Phytoactinopolyspora mesophila: one gene and its partner. The protein of the gene in region 2 interacts with the protein of the main gene of each other region in a pairwise test. Links are inferred from orthologs where the notes say so. Each region holds a gene or a part of one and is shown on either strand. Other genes may lie near its edges.

Region 1 (14,542 bases), on a different replicon or contig from region 2:
ACGCGGTCACCGGCGTACATGGCGACATCCTGATTCCTGAGGACCGCATCAAGGCGGCGATAGTCAAGGCCGCCGCGGGCGAGATCGAACTCGAAGATGAACTGTGCCGGCTTGTCGGCAAACCCTGGGATGACGAGCTCGAGCCGTTCCGGTACGCCGGCGAAGGTGCTCCGGTGCGCTGGCTGCATCAGGTGGTCTGAGAAAGGTTGTCTTAGGGTCTTCACAACCTGCCAAGGCGCGTGTATGGTCACATCCAGGTGACAAACCTCCAGTTCGTGGCCGCTCCGGCACCGGTGATTTCCCCGGCCCGGTGATCCGGGAAATACAGCGGCCTCACCACGTTAGTGGCCCGGCTCCCCGAGAGGGTTGAGCCGGGCCACGACGCGTTTCTGGCTCATTTCCGTTGTGGCATCCAGATCACCTGTTCCTTACCTTAGCATTAGCCTTAGTTTGCCTGTGTCTAGCTTTGCCTAGACAGCTTTGACTGTCAGTCGCCGCCCTTAGCCTCGTTTCATCTCTTCGCAGGGTGAACAGAGGGCTGGGTGGCATGCTTCTGACATATCTGGACGAGTCCTACACCAAGGACCACTACTACATGGCCGCACTGTGCTGCCCAGATGATCAAGTGGTCTCCCTGTCTCGGGCCTTGGACGAGGTTGTTCGCGTCGCCGCGGCCAAGTACAAGGTAGCGGCGGGTGCCGAACTCCATGGCCGTTCGATCTTTCATGCCGATGATGAGTGGGTGGGTATGAAACAACTCCTCCGTGCACGCATTGGCATTTACGACGCAGCCATGCAAGCGATCGGAGGCCACGAGGTCTCGCTCATCCTGCGCGGCGTCGATGTGCGGCGGCTCCACGCCCGATACGGGCCGACCACGAGACCACATGTCCTCGTGCTTCAGCACCTGATGGAGAGAATCAACCTGCACGCTCGCCGCTGTGCTCCTCCCGAGCGTGTGTTGCTGATCGCGGACGAGATCGACGGGCAGGATGGCTATCGGCGCCACCTCTGGCATTACCGCCAGCACGGGACACCGGGTTACCGGTCCAGCCGGTTGGAGCGGATCGTCGACACAATCCATTTCGCTCCATCACATGCAAGCCGTCTTATCCAAGCTGCTGACCTCGTGGCCTTCTTGCATCGTCGACGGATGACCATTCGTGAAACGGACGAGCGGGCCGAGCGGGTCAACGCGCAGCTCTGGGGCCGTGTTGCAGGGCGCGTGGTTCATGAACGGGAATGGACGCCGTAGTGTTCTGCGCCTGCGGTGCGCAGCACGAGACGCACGAACGCCCCGCACAGGGCGGGGCGTAAGGCGGTGCGGGAGGCCCCCAAGGATCCTTGGGGACGAGTCCTGCAATCACTACGGTAACTGCAACGTGGGCCGTTGACAACGCCACCTCTGCGGCGGCCCCGTCAGCACCGGATGCGGCACCCTGGCCGTGCGGGATGTCAACGGAATGGCGCCGTCGTTCGCCGTAGGGGACCGGATTTTCGTCGCTTGGGTGTCGACGAAGATCTCCCGAGAAGGGGCACTGGCCGGAACATACCTGGTCTATGCGGAGCAGCTGGACTGAAGCGAACCAGCTGGAGTCCGGCGGGTCCGCGGGGAGCCTACAGCGGGATGTTGCCGTGCTGCCCCCGCCGCTCGGGTGCCTCGGCCAGGGCCCGGCCGAGCGCGGAGCGCGTTGCCACCGGCTCCACGACCTCGTCCACGACACCAAGCTCCATCGCACGGCTCAGACCACCGGCCACCCGCTCGTGTTCTTCGGCCAGCTCGGCCTCGACCTGCGAGCGCAGTTCGGGGTCGACCTCCGCGAGCTTGCGCCGATGCAGAATCCGCACCGCTGCCACCGCGCCCATCACGGCCACCTCGGCCGTCGGCCACGCGAACACGCGGCTGGCGCCGAGCGCCCGCGAGTTCATGGCGATGTACGCGCCGCCGTAGGCCTTGCGGGTCACCAGCGTCACCCTGGGCACCGTCGCTTCGGCGAAGGCATGCAGGAGCTTCGCGCCACGGCGGACCACACCGTCCCATTCCTGGCCCACACCGGGCAGGTACCCGGGCACGTCGACGACCACCACAAGGGGCACACCCAGTGCGTCGCACATCCGGACGAACCTGGCCGCCTTCTCCGCCGACGTCGAGTCCAGGCAACCACCGAGGCGCAGCGGATTGTTGGCGATCACGCCTACGGTGCGCTTGCCCAGCCGGCCGAGCGTCGTCGTGATGTTGGGCGCCCAGCGAGCGTGCAGTTCGAGAGCCGTGTCGTCGTCGAGTAGATCGTCGACGATCGGGTGGACGTCGTAGGCACGTCTGGCCGACTCGGGCAGGTGGCTGCCGAGATCCACGTCGGCGATGCCGTCCACGTCGATGTCGCCCTGACTACCCAGCAGCGAAGCCAGCTGCCCGGCGCGATCCAGGGCTTCGCGCTCGGTGCTGCTGACTACATGGACAACTCCGGAGCGCCGGCCGTGCGGCTCGGGTCCGCCGAGACGCAGCATGTCGACGTCCTCACCGGTGACCGAGCGCACGACGTCGGGACCGGTGACGAACACGCGGCCTTCAGGGCCGAGGATCACGATGTCGGTCAGCGCCGGCCCGTAAGCGGCACCCCCGGCGGCCGGGCCGAGCACCACCGAGATCTGCGGGATCTTCCCCGACGCGCGGGTCATGATCTCGAAGATGCGCCCGACGGAATGCAGCGACAGCACACCCTCGGCCAGGCGCGCGCCACCGGAGTGCCAAAGCCCGATGATCGCCACGCCCTCGGTCAGCGCGCGTTCATACGCCTCTACAACCACCTGGCAGCCGTCGGCGCCCATGGCCCCGCCCATGACCGTCGGGTCGGAGCAGAACGCCACCACGGGCGTGCCGTGTACGGTTCCGGTGGCGGCCAGCATGCCGCTCGTGTCATCCGGGCTGATCAGCTCCAGGGAGCCGTCGTCCAGCAGAGCGGTGAGCCGGTGGTTCGGGTTCCGTGGGTCTTGCTCACGAGGGGGCTTGGCGGGTTTGCCGGCCGGCTGAGCCGGCACGGCCCGACCGGCAACCGCGGTCATTACGGCCTCCTGAAAGCAAGCACAACGTTGTGGCCTCCGAAGCCGAATGCGTTGTTCAGTGCGGCGATGGAGCCGTTGCCGAGTTTTCTCGGTCCGTCGTGAACGACATCCAGGCCGATCTGCTCGTCGAGATGGTCGAGGTTGATGGTGGGCGGAACCAGCCCGTGGTGGAGGGTCAACACCGTCGCCATCGCCTCGACGGCGCCGGCCCCGCCGAGCAGGTGGCCGATCATCGATTTCGGTGCGGTCACCGGGATGCCGGAAATGGCGTCGCCGAAGACCTTGCGCAAGGCCAGGGCCTCCGCGGCGTCACCCACGGGTGTGGAGGTGGCGTGGCAGTTGATGTGCGCGACGTCGTTGGGCTGCAGACCACCGTCGTCCAAGGCTTTGCGCGTCGCGGCCATCACGCCGATGCCGTCCGGCTCCGGTTGGGCAATGTGGTGAGCGTCGGAGCTCATCCCGGCGCCAGCGAGTTCCACGTAGACACGGGCCCCGCGGGCTTCGGCGTGCTCGGCAGATTCGAGCACGAACAGTGCGCCGCCTTCGCCGAGGACGAAGCCGTCGCGGTCCTTGTCGAACGGGCGGCTGACGGCGGTGGGGTCGTCGTCGCGCTTGGACAGCGCCATCATGTTGGCGAACGCCGCGATCGGCAGCGGATGGATCACGGCTTCGGTCCCACCTGCGACGACGATGTCGGCGCGGCCGGACCGGATCATGTCCAGGCCGTAGGCAATTGCTTCAGAACCCGAGGAACACGCGCTGACCGGTGTGTGCACACCGGCCCGTGCTTGCAGTTCCAAGCCGACGTTGGCGGCCGGGCTGTTCGGCATGAGCATGGGTATCGCCAGCGGCGACACCTTGCGTGAGCCATGCGCGAGTAGCTGGTCGTAGTTGCCGAGCAGCGTGTGCAGGCCGCCGATGCCCGAGGCGCACACCACGCCCAAGCGGTCCGGATCTATGCCGGTTTCCGACGCCTTGCCCTCGAGACCCGAGTCGGCCCACGCCTCGCGCGCTGCGATCAGGGCGATCTGCGCCGACCGGTCGAGCCGTCGGGCCTGCACGCGGGGGAGCACCTCAGAGGGGTCGACGGCTACTGGCGCACCGATGCGCACCGGTGAGTCCGCGACCCACTCCTCGGTCAGGGGCCGCACGCCGGAGCGGCCTGCGAGCAGCGAGTCCCAGGTCGACGCGGCATCGCCTCCGACGGGCGTACTCGCGCCGAGCCCGGTGACGACGACAGGTACCTGGGAACGTGGCATGGTGATCAGGCCTCCGGGCTTGCGTTCTTGATATAGGTCACAGCATCGCCGACGGTGGCGAGGTTCTTGACCTCGTCCTCGGGGATCTTCACGCCGAACTTCTCTTCAGCGCCGACCACAACCTCGATCATCGACAGGGAGTCGATGTCGAGATCGTCGGTGAAGGACTTGTCGAGCTGGACGTCCGCGGCGGGAACGCCGGTGATCTCGTTGACGATCTCTGCGAGACCGGTCAGGATCTCTTCGTTGCTGGCCATCTCTTCGTTTTCTCCTTGGTTGATACTGCTGATTGTCCGAAGTCGGCACGCACGTCGTCGGGCGCACGGCTGCTCGGTCAGGGTACGCGGATCACCTGGCCGGCGTAGACGAGGCCCGCGCCGAAACCGATGATGAGAGCGAGATCACCACTCTTGGCCTCGCCTGCTTCCATCATCCGCTCGAGCGCCAGAGGAATGGATGCCGCCGAGGTGTTGCCCTGCTGGGCGATGTCGCGCGCGATGCCCACGTGCTCCGGCAGTTTGAGCTGGCGGACCATGACGTCGGTGATGCGCATGTTGGCTTGATGTGGCACAAAGACGTCGAGATCGTCGACGCTGACGCCTGCGGCGTCCAGCGCCTGCTGGGCGACCTTCGACATCTCGTATGACGCCCACCGGAACACCGGGTTGCCGTCCATGACCAGATGCGGCATCTCAGGCCCGTCCGCGCCGAACAGGGCTTCGCGCCACTCTTTCTTCTGCCGGATGTGGTTCAGGTGCTCGCCGTCGGAGCCCCACACCACCGGGCCGATCCCGGCCTCGTCGCCGTCGTTGCCGGCACCGACGACGGCCGCGCCGGCTCCGTCGGCGAAGATGAACGCCGTCGAACGGTCGTACTGATCAGTGAGGTCTGAGAGTCGCTCGACGCCGATGACGACGACGTGCTGGGCGGTGCCTGAACGGACCATGTCCGACGCCAGCGACAACCCATAGCAGAAACCAGCACACGCCGCCGAGACGTCGAACGCCGCGGCGTAGTTGGTGCCGAGCTTGTGCGCGATTTCCACCGCGGCGGACGGCGTCTGATAAAGGTGGGTGACGGTGGAGACGATCACGCAGTCGACCTGTTCCGGCCGGACACCGGCATTGGCCAGTGCCTTGCCGGCCGCCGCGACGCTCATGTTGACGACTGTCTCTTCATCGGAGGCCCAGCGGCGGGTCTCGATGCCGGAGCGGGTGCGGATCCACTCGTCGGACGAATCGATCTTGTCGATGATCTCGTCGTTGGTGATGATCCGGGTGGGCCGGTAGCCGCCGATCCCCAGCACCTTGCTGGCCCGCAGCGACGGGGGAACTGTGATCGAGCCACTCATGATGCGACCGCCTCCGGGTGAAGCCGAACCAACGGTTGTCCCGGAGCGACCGGGTCGCCGTCTTCGACCAGCCATTCCAGCACTGTGCCGCCGTGGTTGGCGTGGACGTCTTGGGAATCCCGCAACGAGTTCACGCTGCCGACCAGGTCGCCAGGGGAGAGTTGACTGCCGGCCTTGAGCGAGGCCGCCTTGAACGTGCCCTTCATGGGTGCGACGACGAGGCGCCAGGTAGGGCTGTCGGTCATGGGACTCGGGTCGCCGTGCTTCTCGACGAACTTCCGGGCGTCGTCGAGCTGGTCGGGCGTCTTCAGCGCGAAGGTCTCGATGCCGGGCAGGGCGCGGCGGGCAAGGCCACTGAGGGTCCCTGCCGGCGGCACTTCGAGGAGGCCCGTGATGCCGAGGTCGGACATCGTGGTCTGGCAGAGGTCCCAGCGCACGGGGTTGGAAACCTGCTCGACGATGCGGTTGAGGACATCGCGGCCGTCATGAACCACGTGGCCGTCCCGGTTGGACAGCAGCCGCGTACGCGGATCGCGGGTGGTCATGGCGCTGGCGTAGTTACGCAGTGTTTCCACCGCGGGGGCCATGTGGTGGGTGTGGAAGGCGCCGGCGACCTGGAGCGGGCGTAGCCGGGCTCCCTCCGGAGGGTCTTCCTTCAGCGCGTCCAGCTGGGCCAAGGTGCCGGCGGCGACGATCTGACCAGCACCGTTGACGTTGGCCGGGGTCAGCCCGTGCTTCTCCAGGACCTGCAGGACATGTTCGGTGTCGCCGCCCAGGACGGCCGTCATGCCCGTGGGGGTGGTGCTGGATGCTTGGGCCATAGCGCGTCCACGCTCCCGGACGAACACCATCGCCTGCTCGGCGGTGATGACGCGGGCACCGGCCGCGGCGGTGATCTCGCCGACGCTGTGTCCGGCGACCGCGGCGACTGTGTTGAATGCGTCGGCAGGCTGCGGGAACAGGGCTACGGCAGCGACCAGGCCCGACGCGACCAGCAGTGGCTGTGCGATGGCGGTATCGCGAATGGTGTCGGCGTCGGCCTCGGTTCCGTAGTGGACCAGGTCAACCTGGGCGACCGCGGAGAGCCACTCGATGCGGTTGGCGAAAGCCGGCTCCTCCAGCCAAGGGGCGAGGAAGCCTGGAGTCTGGGAACCCTGTCCGGGCGCGACGATGACCAACACCCTTCCAGCCTGCTCGTTACCGGTCCGTAGGAGCGTCGATCACGCTCACAAGGTCTTCCTAGTAACTTTGGGCGGTTCCCACAAAAGCGCCACCCGCTCCCCAAATGATCATGTTTGGTGGGTTTTCTCGTGCACCACCATGCCTGCAGGCTTGTCAACGCACACGAAAACCCACCAAACATGATCATTTAGGGGAGCGTCAGTCGGAGTGGGGTGGGTCCAGGCGGCCGAGCGAGAGCGCGATGCGCAGCGTGTATGAGTCGCGCGCGTCGGTGGGTGTGAGGCCGACGACGTCGGTCACCCGGCGCAGCCGATACCGCACCGTGTTCGGATGCACGAACAGGAACCGCGCCGCGGCCTCGACCGAGGCGCCGGTCTCCAGGTATGCGGCGAGCGTCTCGAGCACCACCGGCCCTGCCTCAGCCACCGGCAGATAGACCTCGGCAATGAGCTCCCGGATCGCATCGGCATCGCCGGACAGCGCACGCTCGGGCAACAGCGCCGACGCCGCCACCGGCCGGGGTGCCTCCGGCCAGCCGTCAGCCGCCACGAGCCCGGAGACCGCGGCTCGCGCCGACACAGCGGCGGACACCAGGTCAGGCACCAGGGGGCCGACGATCACCGGACCCGGACCGAAATGGCTGATCAGGCATTCGGCCGCGCGTACCGGGTCCTCGACGCGTCCCAGGACCGCTACGAGCCGATCTCCCTGCACGCCGGTGAGCACGTCGTAACCCGCCTTCCGGGCGCTGCGCCGGATGTCATCGACGGTGTTGTCTCTGACCGCAGGGGGACGGCCGATGGTGACGACGACGCCGCTCTGAGCGGTCCAGCCCAGGGCAGAGGCGCGAGAACGTACTCCTTCGTCAACTTCGCCGCGCAGAAGCGAGTCGACGACGGTTGCTTCCAGCCGGGCATCCCACGAACCACGTGCTTCGGCATAACGCGCGTACACCTGGGCGGCGGAGAAGGCGACCTCCCGCGAATACCGTAGGACGCCTTCGAGAACGGCCGGCGCGTCGTCGTCGCCCACCACGTCGACGACGTTCTCCTCGACTACCTCGATGGCCACCCGGACGACCTCGACGGTCTGCTGCAGGCTGATCGCCCGGATCAGGTCCCGGGGCGCGGTGCCGAAGATGTCCGTGGTGGGCGACGGGCGGGCGTGCTGTGGGTTCCGGTACCAGTCGACGAACGCCGCGATGCCGGCCTGGATGAGCAAGCCGACCCAGGAACGTTGCTCTGGTGGCATTGCCCGGTACCACGAGAGCTCCTCCTCCATTTTGGTGATCGCAGTGGTGGCCAGCGGGCCAGTCGCGCGTTCGAGCAAGTGGACAGTACGTTCGTGACGCTTCGTGTCGCGGCGTGCAGACATATGCGGCAGCGTACGCGGCCGCTCGCCACGTCTGGGAACCGCACATTGTGGTAAAGGCACAATTGCGGTGTTGTGGCACCAATTTCGGCTGAATGGCCACTAGGAACCGGCCAGCGTCGCCGCTAGGCTGACGCCCTATGTCCACCTCGGCGCCCTCGGGGCGGTCGCGCGATCAGCGATCGCTGGATACGCTCGGGACCCAGCTCCGCCCTGTCATCCTGGCCTTGGCCGGGGGAGCGGTGCTGATGATCGTCGTGGTCCTGCTGACGTTCACAGAGACCGGGACAGCTGTCGAACTTTCCGCCGTCCTCGTTTTCGGTCTGCCGCCGCTCGTCGCGGCGTGGCTGCTGCCCACAACCCGGCTGAAGCCATTGGATCCGGGCCAGCGGGCCGACCCGGCCGAGGCGGCCCGCACGCTGCGGACCAGCAGCATGCTCGCACTGGCTCTGGCGGAGACGCCGGTGCTCGTCGGGGTTGTGGTGAGCTTCGTGGTCGGTGCCTGGATGCCGGCCATGGTGGGCGGCATCCTCGCCACCGCGGCGCTGTTGTCTCTCGGGCCTACCAGGTCCAGGCTGGACTTGTGGAAAGACCGTCTCGAGGCTAACGGCGCCCGAACTGGCCTGTAGAACACTCGCCGCGCCGTGCGGGGTTGGTATGCCGGCTCACTGACCTCTGCCTTCCGGCTCCGATCGAGGTGATCGCGTACGCGAGAATGGCGCGGTGACGAACGTGGAACTGATGCGTGGGATCGACCGGTTCGTGAGCAGCGAGCCGGGGTTGGTGTCGCGGCATTCTTTCTCCTTCGGGCGGCATTACGACCCGGCCAATGTCGGATTCGGCATGCTGGTCATGAACAACGACGACGTTGTGCAGCCGGGGGCGGGGTATGCCACCCACCCGCATCGCGACGTGGAGATCGTGACCTGGGTGCTCGAAGGCGCTCTGGCGCACCGCGATTCAACCGGTGCCGGAGGTGTGATCCACCCGGGTTTGGCGCAACGGCTCGGCGCGGGGCGGGGCGTCGTGCACTCGGAGTTCAACGACGCGCCCTCGTCGTCGGTCGCGGGCGAGGCGTCATCGTCCGGCGACCGAACGCCGACAGCGCCTCTGCGGTTCGTCCAGATGTGGGTGCCGCCGGACGAGCCGGGCATGGAGCCCCGCTACGAGCAGCGCGACCTGAGAGCTGAGCTGTCGGGCGGACGGTTGGTCGTGGTCGCTTCCGGGATGCCCCGCCATGCCGGAGAAGCCGCGATCGGTCTGGGACAGAGTTCGGCAGCGATGCACGTGGCACAGTTGGGCGACAGCTGCACGGACTTGGGCGTCACTCTGCCCGCGGCGCCGTTCGTCCATGTGTACGTGGCGCGTGGGGTTGTGCAGGTCGAAGGCGTCGGTCAGCTGGGTGAGGGCGACGCGGCGCGGATGACCGACGAGGGCGGACGCCGGGTGAGGGCGGTGACCGCGGCCGAGATCATCGTGTGGGAGATGCACGCACACGTCGGCCGTTGATCATTGTCCTCGTTTAGGCGTTATAGCACCTAAACGAGGACAATGATCAAGAAGGCATCCGCTCAGGACTCGCCGCCCGCCTCTTCAGCGGTGGTGGCGTTCACATCTTCGAGCTTGTACTGCTCCTGCGCCTTCTTCACGACGTCCCAGCTGATCTCGCCACGCCGGGCAAGAAGCGTGAGCACGTTCACCACGATCGACTGCGCGTCCACCTTGAAGTGCCGGCGCAGCGCCGCACGGGTGTCGGACATGCCGAAGCCGTCAGTGCCCAGCGACGCCCAGTCGCTCGGGACATACGGCGCGATCTGGTCCTGTACGGCACGCATGTAATCGCTCACACCGACCACCGGACCCTTGGTCTCGATCAGTCGCTGCGTGACATACGGCACCAGTGGCTCCTGGTCCGGGTTGAGCAGGTTCCACTCATCGGAGTTCAGCGCCTCGCGGCGGAGCTCGTTCCATGAGGTGACCGACCACACGTCGGCGGCGATCTGCCACTCGTCGGCCAGCCGCTGCTGTGCCTCGAGAGCCCAGTTCATCGCCACGCCGGAGGCGAGGATCTGCGCGTGCGGCACCTTGTCGCCGGGCGCGACCTCCATGGGCTTGTAGAGGTACATGCCCTTGAGCAAGCCCTCCACATCGAGGTTCTCCGGCTCCGGCGGCTGCACGTAGGGCTCGTTGTAGACGGTCAGGTAGTAGAAGACGTTCTCCGCGTCTTCGCCGTACATCCGGCGCAGTCCGTCCTTGACGATGTGGCCGACCTCGAAGCCGTACGCCGGGTCGTAGTGCACGACGGCCGGGTTGGTGGCGGCGAGCAGGACCGAGTGGCCGTCCTCGTGTTGGAGGCCCTCACCGTTGAGCGTGGTCCGGCCGGCTGTTGCCCCCAGGACGAAGCCGCGGGCCATCTGGTCCGCCGCCGCCCAGAAGCCGTCGCCGGTGCGCTGGAACCCGAACATCGAGTAGAAGATGTAGATCGGGATCATGGGTTCGCTGTGGGTGGCGTACGACGTCGCCACAGCGGTCCACGACGCGACCGAGCCGGCCTCGTTGATGCCCTCGTGCAGGATCTGGCCGTCGGTGGCTTCCTTGTACGACAAGAACAGCTCGCGGTCCACCGAGGTGTAGTTCTGCCCGTGCGGCGAATAGATCTTCAGCGTGGGGAAGAGCGAATCCATGCCGAAGGTCCGGGCCTCGTCGGGGATGATCGGAACCAGCCGGGGCCCGATCTCCTTGTCCTTGAGGAGGTCCTTGAGGAGCCGGACGAAGGCCATGGTGGTGGCGATGGCCTGCTTGCCGGAGCCGCGCTGGGCGACCTCGTAGACCTTGTCGCCAGGCAGCACCAGGGGCTTGGCCGCGGTGCGCCGCTCGGGGACGAATCCGCCGAGCTTGGACCGGCGATCCATCATGTACGCGTGCTCGTCGGAGTCCTTGCCCGGATGGAAGTACGGGGGGTTGTAGACGTCCTCGAGCTGGGAGTCGGGGATCTCCATGTAGAGGCGGTCGCGGAAGAGCTTGAGGTCGTCGCCGGTCAGCTTCTTCATCTGGTGCGTCGCGTTGCGGGACTCGAAGTGCGAACCCAGCGTCCAGCCCTTGATGGTCTTGGCGAGGATGACGGTGGGCTGTCCGGTGTGCTCGGTCGCTGCCCGGTACGCCGCGTAGAGCTTCTGGTAGTCGTGGCCGCCGCGCTTGAGGCCCCAGATCTCGTCGTCGCTGAGACGCTCGACCATCTTGGCGGTGCGTTCGTCACGGCCGAAGAAGTGCTCGCGTACGTAAGCGCCGGACTCGGCCTTGTACGTCTGGTAGTCGCCGTCAGGGGTGGCGTTCATGAGGTTGACCAGCGCGCCGTCGGTGTCCTGAGCGAGCAGCGGGTCCCACTCGCGGCCCCAGATGACCTTGATCACATTCCATCCGGCGCCCCGGAACAGCGCCTCCATCTCCTGGATGATCTTGCCGTTTCCGCGGACGGGGCCGTCGAGACGCTGCAGGTTGCAGTTGACCACGAAGGTCAGGTTGTCGAGTTCTTCGCGGGCTGCCGCACCGATGGCTCCGATGGTTTCCGGCTCGTCCATCTCGCCGTCACCAAGGTAGGCCCACACGTGCTGCTGGCTGGTGTCGCGGATGCCACGGTTGTGCAGGTACCGATTGAAGCGTGCCTGATAGATGGCATTGATGGGGCCCAGGCCCATCGACACGGTGGGGAACTCCCAGAAGTCCGGCATCAGCCGTGGATGCGGATACGACGGAAGCCCGCCGCCGAAGCCGGCATGGGAGAGTTCCTGACGGAATCCGTCGAGGCGGTCCTCACCGAGGCGGCCTTCCAGATACGCGCGCGCGTACATCCCGGGCGAGGCGTGGCCTTGGAAGAAGATCTGGTCGCCGCCGCCGGGATGGTCCTTGCCGCGGAAGAAATGGTTGAAGCCGACCTCGTACAGGCTGGCCGACGACGCGTAGGTGGAGATGTGCCCGCCGACGCCGACGCCCGGGCGCTGCGCCCGCTGCACCATCATGGCGGCATTCCACCGGACGTATGCGCGGATGCGGCGCTCGACGAACTCGTCGCCCGGGAACTCCGGCTCCGACTCCGGCGGAATGGTGTTGATGTAATCGGTGTTCCGCAGGCTAGGGACGCCGACCTGCCGCTCGCCGGCGCGCTCGAGCAACCTGAGCATCAGATACCGGGCTCGGTGCTTTCCGCCGTGTTCAATGGCGGCGTCCAACGAGTCCAGCCACTCCTGCGTCTCCTCCGTGTCGGCATCAGGAAGCTGACTGGGGAGGCCGTTGATGATGATCGGGGAGCGGTCTGCCACGACGATCCCTTCGAGGTCGGTCAGCGTCGGCACTGAGTTCCAGGCCGCGCCTCAAATGTTCAGGGTCACTGGTATTCACGTCCTATCCTGCTCGCTCTGTCGCCGTTCGTCACCATCGGGGTAGGTACTGGGCCACTTATCAGGCCTCCCGGTGCGCCTGTTGCGGGGTCGGCATGCCAGGCTGTACACATGCTTTGTGCTCGAACCTTTCGGCGGGTTCACTTGCGCAATTGGGCGTCCTTGGGTGGACTACGTGGCGGAGGGTGGTCCGCATGGGGCGGATCACACGATGTGAGGAGGACAATCGGTGGGCCAGACCGCGGGCCAGTCGGCTCAAGGCGACGGGCCGGCCAGCAGGCTTGGGTTCCGTGCGGGAGAAATCGTTCAAGAGCTCGGCTGGGACGAGGACTGCGATGATGATCTGCGGATCGATATCGAGGACACGACCGGCAACGAGCTCATCGATCAGGGCAGCGGCGAGGTCGCAGACGCTGTTCTGCAATGGTGGCGTGACGACGATGGCGACCTCACGGATGCCTTAGTCGACGCCGTCACAGAGCTGGTTCCTGGCGGCGTGGTGTGGCTGCTGACTCCGAAGGTTGGACGGAACGGGCACGTGGATCCCAGCGACGTGGCTGACGCCGCGCTGACTGCAGGGTTGTCGACCACCACCACAGTCGCGGTGACTGAGGAATGGTCTGGAACCAAGCTTGTCGCACCTAAGGGCTAATCTGACCGGATGAGTTTGATCGGCGAGTTGGCCCCGGATTTTGATCTGAAGGATCAGCATGGCTCGGGATGGCGGCTCTCGGCGCACCATGGCCGGCCGGTTGTCCTGGTGTTCTACCCGTTTGCTTTTACGGGTGTGTGTACCGGAGAGCTACATGAGCTGCGAGACGATTTCGTTCCATCTGTTGCCGACACCGTTGAGGTCGTCGGGTTGTCGTGCGACTCCATGTTCGCGCTGCGGGTGTTCTCCGAGAACGAAGCGCTGAATTTCCCGTTGTTGTCGGATTTTTGGCCACATGGGGAGGTCGCTTCGGCGTACGGTGTCTTCGATGAGGAACGCGGCTGTGCCCGGCGCGGCACGTTTCTCATCGACGCCGACGGCGTCGTGAGGTGGAGCGTGGTCAACAACGGCCCGGTCGCACGCAACGTCGAGGAGTACCGGCGCGCGCTGAGAGAGTTGACAGCGGCGTGAGAGCGAACGGGAGGAGGTGCCATGCCCTGTTACCGCTGTGGTGCCCGGGAGGCTGATCCGGCCCGTGGGGCCCGCCTGTGGGTGCGTGCCGTAAGGTCCGACGTCCAGGTGCTTGTGTGCCCTGACTGCCAGCAGAGCAGTAGTTGGTCGACCGAGGTTGATCACTGCTCGGCCTGTAACGGCACCAATCTGGTCCGGCGTCTTGGGCAGACCGTCTGCCGTTCGTGCGAGTCGTCGGCCACCGCGGAGTTCCTCGCAGTGGAGAGCACCATGGACCGCGGCATCGCCGTCGGTGCCGCGCCGGGCAAACACCGGCGCCCGGACGACGGCCGAGACCTGACGGCCGAGGTCGCCACCGCGCTGGACCGGGTCCTGGGCCGGCACGCCAAACGGCCGCCGGAAGACGGCGATGCGGGAGCGGAGTTTCCCGCCCCAGAACCCATGCAGTACGGGGATCATCAAGACTCCTCGCCCGGTTCCCGGGCCGGCCCACCGCGGTCCGGTTCCGAACCGGGGCAGGGACGGGGCCGGCAGCCGGACGACAAGCGGAACAAGGGTGCACGGTTCCGCCGGAACCGGCAACGGTAATCGGAACCGCCCAGCTCGGATTGGCCGCTCCACCCGAAGCTTCGTGGCCTCCCGTAACGCTTGCAGCCTCATTGGAGGTCCGGAGCGTTACGCCAGGCCACGAACCTCCGCGTCGGCCCGGTGAATCGACTGGGTATGGTGGTAGCGGTCTGGACGGCAGTACAGACGCGGGCGCATAGCTCAGTGGAAGAGCACTGGTCTTACAAACCAG
Region 2 (14,059 bases):
GCTCCTGAGACAATGGTCAGAAGTACGAGCCGGATAGCCACGAGGCCGGGACGTGGGCACCACCGTGAATCGCTTCCCTAGATCCACTGCAGCACGGAACACACGCTCCTGGCTACAAGATTGAACAGAGTCACGTCACATTGGGGGATTCGAGTTTGTCGACGACGCCAGACGACGCGGATGCCGGGCTCCTGCAGCAGGCCCAGCGCGACGAAGAAGCGCATCAGCAGAACGTCCTCAAGTTCGTGGAGCAGTTCGCCATGCTCCTCTCGGAGGCCGGTCTCCCTCGCATGTCGGCACGTGTCTTCGCGTATGTTCTGGCCGACGACGCCGAGATCTACACCGCACGCGAACTCTCAGAGGGACTACGGGTCAGCCCGGCCGCGGTGTCGGGAGCAGTTCGCCAGCTAGTTCAAGCCGGCCTGCTCGCCAAGGAGCGAGCGCCAGGTTCTCGCGTGGACCACTACCGGGTCTACGACGACGACATCTGGAGTTCCATCATGGCTCAGCGCCGGCCATTCATCGTCCGGACCTTGGAAGTGCTGTCGGAAGGCCTCGAGGTGATCGGCACCGAGCGCCCAGGTGGCCGCCGCATCCGCGAGACCATCGAGTTCTACCGCTTCATCGAAGAGCACATGTGGGCTGCCATGGCTGAATGGCAGAAGCATCGCCGGCACGCGGCGGACAGGGCGTTCACGGGCGGCAGCAGCGATCCAGGGAACCCGCCACATAAACCGGACACATCAGAAAAGTAATCTCGAAACTCCCGCCCCAGCCCCGGGGCACCCCGACGGCCCTCCTGGAAAGCGAACGACGTGGAACCTGCCTACCTTCTGGTGCCATTCCTTGGCGGCCTGGCCGCCATGGCCATCAGGCTTCCGCCCCTGGTCGGATTCCTCGGCGCAGGGTTCGCGCTCAACGCCATGGGATACGAAATCACCCCTGAGCTGAGCACCATCGCCGATCTCGGCGTCACGCTATTGCTTTTCACCATCGGCCTGAAACTCAACATCCGCACTCTCCTTCGAGGTGAGGTCTGGGGCGGGGCCACCATTCACATGCTGGCGTCCACTGGATTCCTGGTCGCCTTCTTGGCACTGCTGAAGTTCGCCGGGTTGTCCATGCTGCACGAAGCCGGCTGGACCACATTCGCCCTACTGGCATTCGCACTGTCTTTCTCGAGCACCGTCTTCGCTGTCAAGATCCTGGAGGAACGTAGCGAGACCCGATCCCTGTACGGACGGTTGGCGATCGGCGTGCTGATCATGCAGGACATTTTCGCCGTCGTCTTCCTCACGGCGTCGACGGGCGACCTCCCCAGTCCGTGGGCAGCCGGCCTTCTCCTGCTGATCCCGGCGGCACCGTTGCTCCGCAACCTGCTCGTCCGCGTCGGGCACGGCGAGATGCAGATCTTGTTCGGAGTGGTGCTCGCACTTGTCGTCGGTTACGCCCTGTTCGAACAAGTAGGAATCAAGGGTGACCTCGGAGCATTGATCGTGGGGATGCTGCTGGCGCCACATCCGGCCGCAAACGGGCTCTCCAAGGCCTTGTTCAATCTGAAAGAACTGTTCCTGGTCGGATTCTTCGTCTCGATCGGCTTGACAGCCCTGCCCACCTGGGAAACCGTCGGAGTCGCTCTGCTCCTCGTGGTTGTGCTGCCTTTGAAGAGTGCCCTGTTCATGGTGATCTTCTCCGGCTTCAAGTTGCGGCATCGCACATCGTTCTTGGCCTCGCTCAGTCTGAGCAACTTCTCCGAGTTCGGCCTGATCGTGGCGGTGCTTGCCGCAAGCCAGGGGTGGCTCGATGACGAATGGCTCGTCACGCTCTCTCTGACCGTGGCGCTCAGCTTCGCCCTCGCGGCATTACTCAACGCACGCAGCAGTCCGCTCCTCCGGCGGGCGCAGCGACACCTGCCCGATCAAGACCTGACCAAGCTGCATCCTGCGGACCGGCCCATCGACCTGGGCGATGCCGGAGCGGTGGTGTTGGGTATGGGACGCGTTGGGCGTGGCGCCTACGACCGCCTGTCGCAGGCCTACGGCATGCGGGTACTTGGCGTCGAGGCGGACGAGACCAAAGTCGCTCAGCTTCGAGCCAAGGGTTACACCGTCGTAGAAGGAGATGCGGCAGACCCGGACTTCTGGGAACGGCTTGAGTTGTCCGACCGCGTCGAACACGTCATCTTGGCCATGCCGCATCACGCGGGCAACGTCTTCGCCTTGGATCAACTTCAGGGAAGCTCGTTTCAGGGGCGCATTGCTGCCGTCGTCAAGCATCTCGATGAGATCGAGCCACTTCGCCGACAGGGTGCCCAAGCCGTGTTCAACCTGTACGACGAGGCCGGCTCGGCAGTCGCCGACAGCGCGATGAAGGCCGACGACACCGAACCACCACGGAGCTGACTCAACTCGCGATCAGCATCTTGTCCGGAACCCGTGGAGCCACGATGAACCGGTTGCGAGCCAACAGCATGACGCCGGAGGCGGCGACGACGGCCGCCAGCCCCGCCAAGACCGCGCCGCCGGCCCCCGCCACGAACCGCTCGCCCAGCAGCTGCAGCCCGATGGTCGCCGCAACGATCGGGTTGACGATCGTCAGCGTCGCCAGCGGGGCGCCTACTCCCGCGCGGTAGGCCGCCTGCGCCAGCAGCAGGCCACCGAAAGCCAGACCGACCATGATGGCCGAGGCCGGAGCGATCGCTTCAGTCCAGCCATGGTCGGACATCCGGACAGTGACAGTCCTGGCCATCGCCGACGCCACGCCGAACGCGACACCGGCAGCCGCGGCGTGCACCAGGCTGCGGGTCACCAGCCGCTTGGCGCCCATCGCGGCCACGACCAAACCAGCCATGATGCCGACCGCCACCACCGTGAGCGCCCGGACCTCCGACGAGCTCAATGCGATCCTTGGGCCCTCGGCCGTCGTCAGATGCAGCAGCAGGCCCAGACCTGCCATGGTCAGGGCCACGCCGAGCCATTCGGCCCGCACCACCCGCCGCCCGGCCAGCGCAGCTGAAAGGGTCAACGCCAGGACGAGGGTCAACGCGCCCAATGGCTGCACCACCGTCAGCGGCCCGAAATGTAGCGCGACGATGTGCAGTGACGAGGCGATACCGGTCAGAACGACCGCCCACCACCATCGAGCCCGCCGCAACAGCCTCAATGTACCTAACCGGCGAGCAGGCGAAGCGCTGTGCGCACCGGCGATCCGCTCCTGGAACACCGCCGCCGAGGCGTGGAACGTGGCAGCGGCGATCGACAACGTCACCGCAATGCCCCAAGCGTTCACGCAGAGATCCTTGCACTAATCCGTGATGGGGCAACAACCCCCTGCCATGCTTGAGCATGATACGCGAGATTCACAAATTCATGAATTCTGAATATCGTGAATGTATGGCGCAAGACGAACACTCCGCAACCGCGAGCCGCGCCCACCGTCACTCCCAGGACGCGCAGAACTCCGGGCCGGCCACTGCCCACGAGACGGACGAAGCGTGGTGGCGGGTCGTGGACCGCCTCGCACTCGTCTTCTCCGACGGCGGTCTCAGCCGGATGCCCGCCCGGGTCTTCGCCTTCGTGCTGGTCGACGACGATGAACGCTACACCGCACGCCAGCTGGCGGATGGTCTGCAGGTGAGTCCGGCGGCCATATCCGGTGCACTCCAGAGCCTCGTCAGCGTCGGCCTGCTGGCTCGAGAACGTGAGCCCGGCAGCCGCGCCGACGTGTACCGCGTGTACGACGGCGATGTCTGGGCACGGATCATGCAGCAACGGGAGCCGGTAACTGCGCGATACGAGTCGGTCCTGCGCGAAGGCGCGGCCGCCCTGGCACCAGGCCAAGGCGCCCGCCGGCTCCACGAAAGCGCCGAGTACATGAGTTTCATGCACCAGACCATCCGCCAGGCCGTCATGCAGTGGCACGAGTACCGGCGGCAACTGAACCTCGACCCGCCGGCCGGCAGCCGCCACCCCTCGTAGCCAGGCGCCGTCATTGCCTCAAGCACCAAGACCCCGCGGGTTCTAAGCGCTCTTCGACTGGTCCTCCCACTCGAGCCGGTCCACCGCGTCGAGAATGCGGTCCACGCCGGGCAGGTAATGATGCTCGTACAGCGGCGGCGGGTACGGCACGTCGAAGCCGGTGACCCGCAGAACCGGCGCGTCGAGGGAATAGAAGCAACGCTCCTGGATACGGGCGACGAGTTCGGCACCGATTCCGGCGAAGCCGTTGGCCTCGGTGACCACCACACAACGTCCGGTCCGGGTGACGGAGCCGACGATCGTGGCATCGTCCAAGGGAACCAGCGTACGCAGATCGACTACTTCGATGTCCAAGCCTTGCTCGGTGGCCGCCTCCGCGGCTTCCAGTGCCGTAGGAACGGTCGTGCCATACGCGATAAGGGTGATGTCGGACCCGGTCCGCCGGATCGACGCCTGACCGAAACCGGCGGTGCGAACCGGCATACTGGCTTCGGACTTGGTCCAGTACAACTTCTTCGGCTCCATGAACACGACCGGGTCGGGATCGTCGATCGCCTCACGCAGCAGCGAGTACGCATCCTCCACCGTCGCCGGCGTGACCACTTTGAGCCCGGGTATGTGCGCGTAGTGGCTCTCCGACGAGTCGGAGTGATGCTCCACTCCGCCGATCCCGCCTCCGTAGGGAATCCGGATCACCATGGGCACATGAACCGCGCCGCGAGTCCGGTTCCGGATCTTCGCCACATGCGAGGCGAGCTGTTCGAACGCGGGATAGGCGAAGGCGTCGAACTGCATCTCGATCACCGGCCGGAACCCCTGCATCGCCATGCCGACCGCGAAGCCGGCGATACCGCTCTCCGCCAGGGGTGTGTCGAAACAGCGGTCCTCGCCGAATTCCTCAGCCAACCCGGCCGTGACAGTGAAGACACCGCCGAGTGTGCCGACGTCTTCTCCGAATACGACGACAGAGCTGTCGGCTTGCATCGCATCGCGCATCGCGGCATTCAGCGCCTGAGCCATCGAGATCGCCATCACGCCTCCTGCGCCAGTTCGGCTTCCAGCTGAGAACGTTGTTCACGCAATTGTGGAGTCGGCTCGGCGAACACGTAATCGAAGATCTCCAGCGGATGCACCTCCGGGTTGGCGTTCAGCTGTGGCCGCATTCCCGTCGCGAAGTCTTCCGCGGCGTCATTAGCCGCCTTGATGTCGCTGTCGGTCAGAACACCGGCGGCCGAGAGGTAGGCCTCGAGCCGAGTCATCGGATCGCGCTCGATCCATTCCTCGGCCTCCGAGGCGTCCCGGTAGCGGCCGACCGGGTCGGCGTTGGTATGCGCGTCCATCCGGTACGTGTGGGCTTCGACCAAGACCGGTCCGCGGCCGGTCCGGGCGAACGCCACGGCGTCCGAGAGGACCGACACCACGGCCACGGCGTCGTTGCCGTCCACCTGCTCACTCCGGATCCCGTAGCCGACCCCCTTGTGAGCCAACGAGGGCGCGGCCGACTGCCGCGACAACGGCACCGAGATCGCATACCTGTTGTTCTGCACCAGGAACACCACCGGCGCGTTGAAGACCGCGGCGAAGTTCAATGCTTCGTGGAAATCTCCCTCACTGGTTCCGCCGTCGCCGACATAAACCATCGCGACAAGGTCCTCGCCCCGGCGTCGTGCCGCGTATGCCAGCCCAACAGCGTGTGGCATGTGGGTTGCCAGCGGGGTGCACTGCGGTGCCGTTCGAGTAGCCATCGGGTCATAGCCGCAATGCCAATCTCCGCGAAGCAACCCCAGAGCCTCAACCGGGTCGATTCCCCGGGAAATCAGCGCCACCGTGTCCCGATAGGTGGGGAAGAGCCAATCCCGCTCGTCGAGCACAACCACGCCACCGACCTGGCAAGCTTCCTGCCCGCGTGATGATGGATAAACGGCCAGCCGGCCCATCTTCGTCAATGCGGTCGCTTCGGTATTGAACCGGCGCCCCACCACCATGGCCCGATAGGCCGACAACAAGAGCTTTTCCGACGGGAATTCGTACCCGTTGCGTTCAGCCCGCGGCGCCAGCTCGCCATCCGGGGTCACAAATCGCACCGGCGAATCCGACGGCAGGTGCTGAACCTCGTTCTTGGTGGCAGCTTCCAGACCCGCATCCGGATGCGGTGCCCCAGAGCCCCTGCCGGGTGCACTCCTCTCAGACATCGCGTGCCCCCTGTACCGTCCCGGTTTCCGCCTTGAGGAACTGCGCCAAAACCATCGGCATCACCCGCTCACCCTCACCCTTTCCACAACGACAATAGTCCGGACGTTTCCCTCGGCGCGATCAGCTCACGATCGCCCTCTGGAAACACCCGGACGCGACCGAGCGGCCGGAGGTCCGGACCAGCACACTGAGAAATCGCGCGAACTTCACATCTTTTCCAGTCCGCTGGTCTTGACTTCAAATCCTGCGCTCGATGGGATGGTCTTCTCCACATTCGCGGCAATTCGATGACAGTCGGCTGAGGAGACGGGGCATGGGCGACAGAACATCTCAGCGTGAAGCACATCACACATGGCGAACCGGCCAAATGTCTCCCAGTGCGCTCGACGATATCGACCGGTCGATCTTGACCGAGCTACAGAAAGACGGGCGGCTCTCCATCCGCACGTTGGCCGAACGCGTACACGTTTCCCGTGCGAACGCCTACGCCCGCATCAATCGGCTGCTATCCGACGGTGTCATCACCGGCTTCACCGCCGAGATCGATGCCGAACGCGCCGGCCTCGGCACCAGCGCGTACGTGCTGCTGTCGATACAGCAGAACACCTGGCGCGACGTCGCCGCAGCCCTGAGCGCATTGCCCTATATCGAGCATTTCGCGCTCGTCGGCGGAGATTTCGACGTGCTCACGCTAGTCCGGGCACCCAACAACGCCGAGTTGCGGCACGTCGTCTTCGAGCGGATCCAAGAGGTGCCCGGTGTCCGCAGCACTCGCACCTGGTTGATCTTCGACGAACAGGATGGGCAGGGCATGGTGTGGACCCGTCGATCAGGTGCGAGCGCGGAAGCACCGCGCGATCAGCGTTCGGCGAGTGCGGGCGCGCGAACCGACCGGCGCTCCTGAACCCGCACCGACAGCGAAACCGGCCAGATCGAGCGGATGCGCGGCGGAGAAGACGCACCGCCCGTGCCGCCAGTAGGCTCACGCCATGACGAAATGGGAATACGCAACAGCACCGATCCTTGTCCACGCAACCAAGCAGATCCTCGACAACTGGGGCGAAGACGGCTGGGAACTGGTCCAGATCGTCCCGGGCATGAATCCGGAGAATCTGGTGGCGTACTTCAAGCGCGAGAAGCCAGAGTGATCCAACCGGTGCAGAACACGAGGATCAGGAGGCCTATGTGAACGACGACCCAACCAACATCCAGCCGATGAGCCCCGAGCAGAAGCTCGCCCAGCTGGGTTTGGATGTCCCGGTGGTGGCCGCCCCGGTGGCCTCCTATGTCCCGGCGGTTCGCACCGGCAGCTACATCTACACGTCCGGGCAGTTACCGCTCCGAGATGGCGACCTCATGCGTACTGGCAAGGTCGGCGCCGAAGTCAGTCCGGAAGAAGCACATGAGTGCGCACAGCAGTGCGCACTCAACGCGCTGGCGGCAGTGCGTGCCGAGGCCGGTGAGCTGTCCGCGATCACCCGGGTGGTGAAGGTGGTCGGCTTCGTCGCCTCGGCTGCCGGTTTCACCGCCCAGCCCCAAGTGATCAACGGAGCCAGCGAGCTGTTGGGCAAGGTGTTCGGCGACGCGGGTCAGCACGCACGAAGCGCCGTGGGCGTGGCGGTGCTGCCGCTCGACGCTCCGGTCGAGATCGAAATGATCGTCGAGGTCCGTTGATACCTGCCCAACGGCTACCGGCCGGAGCCGCTGCCGAGGCCCGCGCATTCGCGGCGGGCAGCCACCATGTGGCTCCGGCCCGGCCGGCGTCCACCGTCGTTCTTGTACGCGACGGTGACGCCGGAATCGAGGTCTACGTGCACCAGCGGCATCCGGGTATGGCCTTCGCCGGGGGTATGGTCGCCTTTCCCGGCGGCAGCGTCGATCCGGCGGACCTGGAGCCCACCGGTGCGGTTGACGCCCGCATATGGGCGCAACGGCTCGGAACCACCGAGACCGCCGCGCTCGGGTTCGTGCGCGCAGCTCTGCGCGAAACCGAGGAAGAGACCGGCCTCCGGCTCGACGCCGCCGACCTCGTGCCCTGGGCGCACTGGATCACTCCGCGGTTCCAGCCGCGGCGCTTCGACACCTGGTTCTTTCTCGCCCGCGTGCCCGCTGAACAACAACCGCAGGATGTCTCCGGCGAAGCCACGGCGGTTGCCTGGGTCGCCGCCCGCACCGCGATCGACAAGGCGGCGACCGACGAGTGGACCATGCTGCCACCCACGCGGGCCATTTTCGAAGAGCTGTCGGCTTTCGCCTCGGTCGATGACCTGCCGACGGACGAACGAGCCATCGAGGCAATCACACCCGGCTGGCTCGACCTCGGCGATTCCGTGATCGCCTTGCTACCGGACGACCCCCGTTATCCCGGTGACGACCCCGGGGAAAGCGAGCGACCGTGAGCACCGCTGACCGAGCGCTCCTGCCGGATTGGTGCCAGCTGGTGCAGGCGGCCAACCCAGGTCCCATGACACTCGACGGCACCAACACCTACGTCCTGACCACCGAAGCGGGCAATGTGGTCGTCGACCCGGGCCCGCTGATCGAGGACCACCTGTGCGCGGTGAGCGGACTCGGACCCGTCCTGTTCACGCTGCTCACCCACCACCATCTCGACCACACCGAAGGCGCGGCCTGGTTCCACGAAATCACCGGCGCGCCCGTGCTGGCTCAGGACCCGCGGCTTTGCATCGATGCTCACCCGCTGACCGAAGACGGCGGCGTGCTGGAGGCACCCGGGCTCGAACTACGGGTGCTGCACACTCCTGGGCACACGGCCGACTCGATCTGCGTGGAGGTGCGGCGCGAGCAGTGGCGAGGTCTACTCAGCGGTGACACCGTGCTCGGCCGGGGCACCACAGTGGTTGCGCATCCCGACGGGCAGCTCGGCGCCTATCTCGCCTCTCTCGAAAAGCTGCGCACCCGCTTGGACGACAGCTACCTGCTGCTTCCAGCACACGGTCCAGTTCGTACCAACGCGGCGGCCGTCGTCGGCGAGTACATCGCCCACCGGCAGGCCCGCCTCGACGAGGTGCGGGCAGCACTCGCTGCCGGAGCAGCCTCGGCACGCGACGTCGTCGAGATCGTCTACACCGACATCGACCGCTCGCTCCTGCCCGCCGCCGAGCGCACCGTCGCCGCCGCCCTCGACTACCTCACCGGGACCGAAGACTGATGTGAAGGCGTGGTGTCATCGCCGGCCCAGTCTGCTGGGCGAGGAGAGGTTCCATGTGCCGGAGCACCTAGTTTTTGCGTTTGCCGGCGAAGATCAAGAAAAGCGCTCCGAGACTCGCGGCGATGACCGACGCGGCCAGCACACCGACCTTGGCCTCGTCGGCGATCGCCGCACCGGGGCCGAAAGCGAGTCCGGTGATGAACAACGAGACCGTGAACCCGATGCCGGCCACCATGGCCAGGCCCAGCATGGTCAGCCACGAAACCCCGGTGGGCAGCCGCCCCCAGCCCAGCCGCACCACGATCCAGGCGGTCAGCGAAACGCCGAGGGTCTTCCCCAGCACCAATCCGGCCACCACCCCTACCGTGACCGACGACGTCACCGCCTCTCCGAGCACCCCGCCCCGGAGGTCAATACCAGCATTGGCCAGCGCGAAGATCGGCAGCACGACATAACTGCTCCACGGATGCAAGGCACGCTCGAGCCGCTCGGCCATCGACACCGACTCGCCAAGCAAGAAACGGTAACGTCGCAGCTCTTCCGGACCGAGCCGGTCAGGCACCGATTCCCGGGCATACGCCCTGGCCTGTTCCTGGTCGAGAAGTGGTTCGGCCGGGGTGAGCAGGCCCAGCACGACACCGGCGATGGTCGCGTGCACACCGGACTGGAATGTGGCCACCCAGACGAACAGGCCGAGCAGAATGTAGACATACAAAGACCACACCCGGACCCTGCGCAAGGCGATTACGGCCAACAGCCCCAGCAAGGCGAGTCCGAGCCAGGGCAACGAGAGCTCGTCGGTGTAGAAGAGCGCGATGACACTGATGGCCCCGATGTCGTCGACGATGGCCAGTGTCAGCAAGAAGACCCGCGCCGACGATGGGATCCGCCGCCCCAGCACCGCCAGCACACCAAGTGCGAAGGCGATGTCGGTCGCCATGGGAATGCCCCACCCGTGTGCACCCGCACCACCGAAGTTGAACGCCGTGTAGATGGCCGCGGGCACCGCCATGCCACCGAATGCGGCCACGATCGGCACCGCGGCCGAACGCGGATCACGCAGCTCACCACAGGTGAGCTCGTACTTGATCTCGAGGCCGACGACGAAGAAGAACAGCGCCATCAAGGCGTCGTTCACCCAATGCCGCAGGTCCTCTGATAACTCGAAGGTGCCGAGGCGCAGCGTGAACTCGGTGGTCCAGAGTTGTTCGTATGCCTCCGACCACGCCGAGTTGGCCCAGACCAGCGCGGTCACCGCGGCGATCAGCAGGAGGATACCGCCCGCGGCTTCAACACGGAGGAAAGCCGCCACCGGCCGGCCGACGAGCCGGGCCAGCGTGCGGTCACTGGCCATCCAGACCGGCCCGGACCGCCAGATGCCGGCCTCTTCAGCTCGCCGGCGCTCGGAGCCTGCGGCGCTCCAACGCTGCCGGTGCTCGTTCACAACCCCTCGCCCTGGGGCGGGACCTCAGCGCGCCCGGCGCCGGATACGTTCGACGTCGAGCAGCACGACCGAACGCTGCTCGAGGCGGAGCCAGCCACGTCCGACGAAGTCGGCCAAGGCTTTGTTCACCGTCTCGCGAGACGCGCCGACCAGCTGGGCAAGCTCTTCCTGGGTGAGATCGTGAACCACCCGGACACCTTCGTCCGACGGCACACCGAACCGGGTGGACAGATCGAGCAGTTGTTTGGCCACCCTGCCCGGAACGTCGGAGAATACGAGGTCAGCCAATGTGTCGTTGGACCGCCGCAACCGCGAGGCGAGCTGCAGCAGCAGTCCTCGGGCGACCTCAGGGCGCCCACTGAGCAGCGGAATGAGGTCGGCATGGCCGAGCCCCAGCAGTGACGTCTCGGTGACCGCCGTAGCCGTAGCCGAGCGCGGCCCGGGATCGAATAGCGACAGTTCTCCGAACATCTGGCCTGGTCCGAGCAGAGCCAGGAGGTTCTCGCGGCCGTCCTGGGCAGTGCGGCCGAGCTTGATTTTTCCGTCCGTGACGACGTAAACACGGTCTCCTTCGTCGCCTTCACGGAACAACACCTCACTGCGGTCGAGGTGCACCTCCACCATCGAGGCTCGCAGTGCCGCAGCGGCCTCATCGTTCAACTCCCGGAACAACGGTGCGCTGCGCATCGCCTCGTCAACCACTACCTGGCTCCTTCTGATCAGCTGTGCCGGCTCTACTCTGCCGCCCGATTGCCTCGGCGCCGGACGTCGGCAACGTGTTTCGTCTCACGTTCTAACCTCAACTATTGTGCCCGGAGACCATCATGACCCATTATTTGGCCCCACGTGTGTCGCTTGGGCGACACGAAAGCAGGACCCTGGCACGCAGGGAAGTCCACGCCCGGGGCATGACGAACATAAGGTGAGCGTGTGTCTCTCGACCCCGCTGAGTCGCGGCTGGCGCTCGTGCGCCGCGCCCGAAAGATCAATCGTGAGCTGGCGCTGCTTTACCCCGAAGCGCACTGCGAACTCGATTTCACCAATCCGTTCGAGCTACTGGTCGCCACCGTCCTTTCCGCGCAGACCACCGACGTCCGGGTCAACTCGGTCACCCCGTCGCTGTTCGCCGCTTACCCTGACGCGCCCTCGCTCGCCGCGGCCGATCCCGCGCATGTGGAGGAACTGATCCAGCCCACCGGCTTCTTCCGTGCCAAGACCAAGTCCATCATGGGGCTGTCCCAAGCCCTGACCGACCGGTTCGGCGGTGAGGTCCCTGGCACGCTCACCGACCTGGTCACGCTGCCGGGGGTAGGGCGCAAGACCGCCAACGTCGTCCTGGGCAACGCCTTCGGCGTTCCCGGACTCACCGTGGACACACACTTCAACCGGCTGGTGCGGCGCTGGAAGTGGACCGACAAGACCGACGCCGACCACATCGAGGCCGACATCGCCGCGTTGTTCCCCAAGCAAGACTGGACCATGCTGTCGCACCGGGTCATCTGGCACGGCAGACGGCGCTGCCACGCCCGCCGCCCGGCTTGTGGCGCCTGCCCGCTCGAACGCCTCTGCCCGGCCTACGGTGAAGGCCCGACCGACCCTGTCGCGGCGGCCAAGCTGGTCCGGGACGGCCCCCGCGGATGAGCGTGCCAGCATGGCTCCGCAAGATCACTGACGCCGTCGCCGACACCCCGGCGGAGCATCTCTCCGTGTTCACGCCACCGGCCGACGGGACGGCCCGACCGGCGTCCATCCTCATGCTGTTCGGCGAGAGCAACGGCCGGCCCGATGTCCTGCTCACCCAACGGGCCAGCAGTCTGCGCAGTCATGCCGGGCAGGTCTCATTTCCCGGCGGCACCATCGACCCCGAGGACGACGGCCCGGTCGACGCGGCCTTACGGGAGGGTGCCGAAGAAACCGGTTTGGACCCCGCCGGCGTCGACGTTCTGCTGGTTCTGCCCACATTGTGGATCCCGGTCACGAACTACGCCGTCGCTCCAGTCCTCGCCTGGTGGCGTGAGCCGTCACCCGTCGGCGTCGTCGACGCCAGCGAGGTCGAGTCGGTTCACCGGATACCACTGGACCACCTGCTCGATCCGGCCAATAGGCTGCAGGTTCGGCATCCGAGCGGCATTACCGGCCCGGCCTTCCGCGTCGCGGATCTGTTGGTGTGGGGGTTCACCGCCGGCTTGCTGGCACGATTGTTCGATATTTCCGGAATCGACAAACCGTGGGATCGTACCCGGGTGGAGGAACTCAGTGGCTACGCAGCGGGACTATGACAAGTCGCGCGGAATGCGTAGTGCACGCCTGAAGGGAGCTTCGAGTCAGTGATCCTGGGGTTGAACGCTGTCGACTTCATCATCATCGCGCTGGCGGTCGTGGTCGGTTACACCGGTTGGGTCCATGGATTCGTCGTCGGTCTGCTGTCCTTCGCCGGATTCGTCGGTGGCGCCGTAGCGGGATTGCTCCTGGTACCGCTGGTCCTCGGTGGCTTCGAGCCCGGCCTGGGCGTGTCCGTACTGGCCGTCCTGCTCGTTCTCGGCATCGCATCCATCGGACAGGGGCTGTTGTCGTGGGCCGGCGGCTGGGTGCGATCGAAGGTCTCGGCCAGGCCCGCTCGCCATGTCGATGCCGGCGGTGGCGCCGTCCTGGCGATCGTCGGGCTGCTGCTCGCTGCCTGGGCGTGCGGTTTGGCCATCTCCACGGCGGCTATCCCGCACGCCTCAAAGGCCGTCCGTGAGTCCGCGATCCTGCGGACCGTCCACGATGTCGTACCGGTCTCGCCCGATCGCCTACGTGAGGCTTTCCGGGACGTGGTGATCGCCGGCGGGTTCCCTGAGGTGGTGGCTCCGTGGGTGGCAGAGCCGATCCAGGAGGTCGAGCCGCCGTCCGGCATCTTGCACCGCGACCCGGAGATCCGCGCAGCGACCGCCAGCGTCCTCAAGATCACCGGCCGGGCACCGGCATGCTCGCGGGTTCTCGAAGGCACCGGGTTCGTCATCAGCCCGGAACGAGTCATGACCAACGCGCACGTCGTGGCCGGCGTCTCCGAACCGGTCGTCACCTTCCCTGACGGGGACCCGATGGCCGCTGAGGTCGTCTTGTTCGACCCCGACACCGACCTCGCTGTGCTGGCCGTGCCAGACCTGCCTCTAGATTCACTCGAGCTTGCCGAAGAACCGCCCTCCAACGGCGACGACGCCGCCGTGATCGGCTTCCCGGGCCGCGACCCGCTGACCGTCAGCCCGGCCCGGATCCGCGGGCAGCACGAGC

Evidence for each region.
Region 1: the proteins of nth (region 2) and aceE interact in binary tests that used the Escherichia coli proteins (3 or more experiments, as listed by UniProt). The link is inferred for Phytoactinopolyspora mesophila from one-to-one orthologs.

Annotation. Positions count from the first base shown.
Region 1 is NZ_WLZY01000002.1:345,796-360,337, forward strand. Bases 9,598-12,948 are described here. They hold aceE (pyruvate dehydrogenase (acetyl-transferring), homodimeric type), read right to left. Parts: upstream 12,549-12,948; coding sequence 9,798-12,548; downstream 9,598-9,797. Other genes in these bases: F7O44_RS07835 (pirin family protein), read left to right, coding at 9,598-9,735; F7O44_RS07845 (DUF3052 family protein), read left to right, coding at 12,850-12,948. Outside these bases: F7O44_RS07790 (DUF3145 domain-containing protein), read left to right, coding at 1-200; F7O44_RS07795 (DUF3800 domain-containing protein), read left to right, coding at 548-1,255; F7O44_RS30975 (hypothetical protein), read left to right, coding at 1,446-1,580; F7O44_RS07800 (carboxyl transferase domain-containing protein), read right to left, coding at 1,618-3,063; F7O44_RS07805 (beta-ketoacyl-[acyl-carrier-protein] synthase family protein), read right to left, coding at 3,063-4,322; F7O44_RS07810 (acyl carrier protein), read right to left, coding at 4,328-4,579; F7O44_RS07815 (beta-ketoacyl-ACP synthase III), read right to left, coding at 4,657-5,673; F7O44_RS07820 (acyltransferase domain-containing protein), read right to left, coding at 5,670-6,854; F7O44_RS07825 (PucR family transcriptional regulator), read right to left, coding at 7,054-8,229; F7O44_RS07830 (hypothetical protein), read left to right, coding at 8,367-8,855; more of F7O44_RS07835, read left to right, coding at 8,968-9,597; more of F7O44_RS07845, read left to right, coding at 12,949-13,272; F7O44_RS07850 (peroxiredoxin), read left to right, coding at 13,282-13,743; F7O44_RS29410 (hypothetical protein), read left to right, coding at 13,765-14,331. UniProt on the Escherichia coli protein: Component of the pyruvate dehydrogenase (PDH) complex, that catalyzes the overall conversion of pyruvate to acetyl-CoA and CO(2).
Region 2 is NZ_WLZY01000012.1:11,386-25,444, forward strand. The notes cover bases 10,704-13,571. They hold nth (endonuclease III), read left to right. Parts: upstream 10,704-11,716; coding sequence 11,717-12,427; downstream 12,428-13,571. Other genes in these bases: nhaA (Na+/H+ antiporter NhaA), read right to left, coding at 10,704-10,786; F7O44_RS25555 (Crp/Fnr family transcriptional regulator), read right to left, coding at 10,811-11,473; F7O44_RS25565 (NUDIX hydrolase), read left to right, coding at 12,424-13,065; F7O44_RS25570 (MarP family serine protease), read left to right, coding at 13,114-13,571. Also shown: F7O44_RS25495 (GbsR/MarR family transcriptional regulator), read left to right, coding at 156-755; F7O44_RS25500 (cation:proton antiporter domain-containing protein), read left to right, coding at 816-2,402; F7O44_RS25505 (DMT family transporter), read right to left, coding at 2,404-3,288; F7O44_RS25510 (GbsR/MarR family transcriptional regulator), read left to right, coding at 3,393-3,977; F7O44_RS25515 (alpha-ketoacid dehydrogenase subunit beta), read right to left, coding at 4,020-5,009; F7O44_RS25520 (thiamine pyrophosphate-dependent dehydrogenase E1 component subunit alpha), read right to left, coding at 5,009-6,169; F7O44_RS25525 (winged helix-turn-helix transcriptional regulator), read left to right, coding at 6,538-7,074; Sp36 family protein, read left to right, coding at 7,160-7,318; F7O44_RS25535 (RidA family protein), read left to right, coding at 7,386-7,844; F7O44_RS25540 (NUDIX hydrolase), read left to right, coding at 7,841-8,569; F7O44_RS25545 (MBL fold metallo-hydrolase), read left to right, coding at 8,566-9,342; more of nhaA, read right to left, coding at 9,410-10,703; more of F7O44_RS25570, read left to right, coding at 13,572-14,059. UniProt on the Escherichia coli protein: DNA repair enzyme that has both DNA N-glycosylase activity and AP-lyase activity. The DNA N-glycosylase activity releases various damaged pyrimidines from DNA by cleaving the N-glycosidic bond, leaving an AP (apurinic/apyrimidinic) site.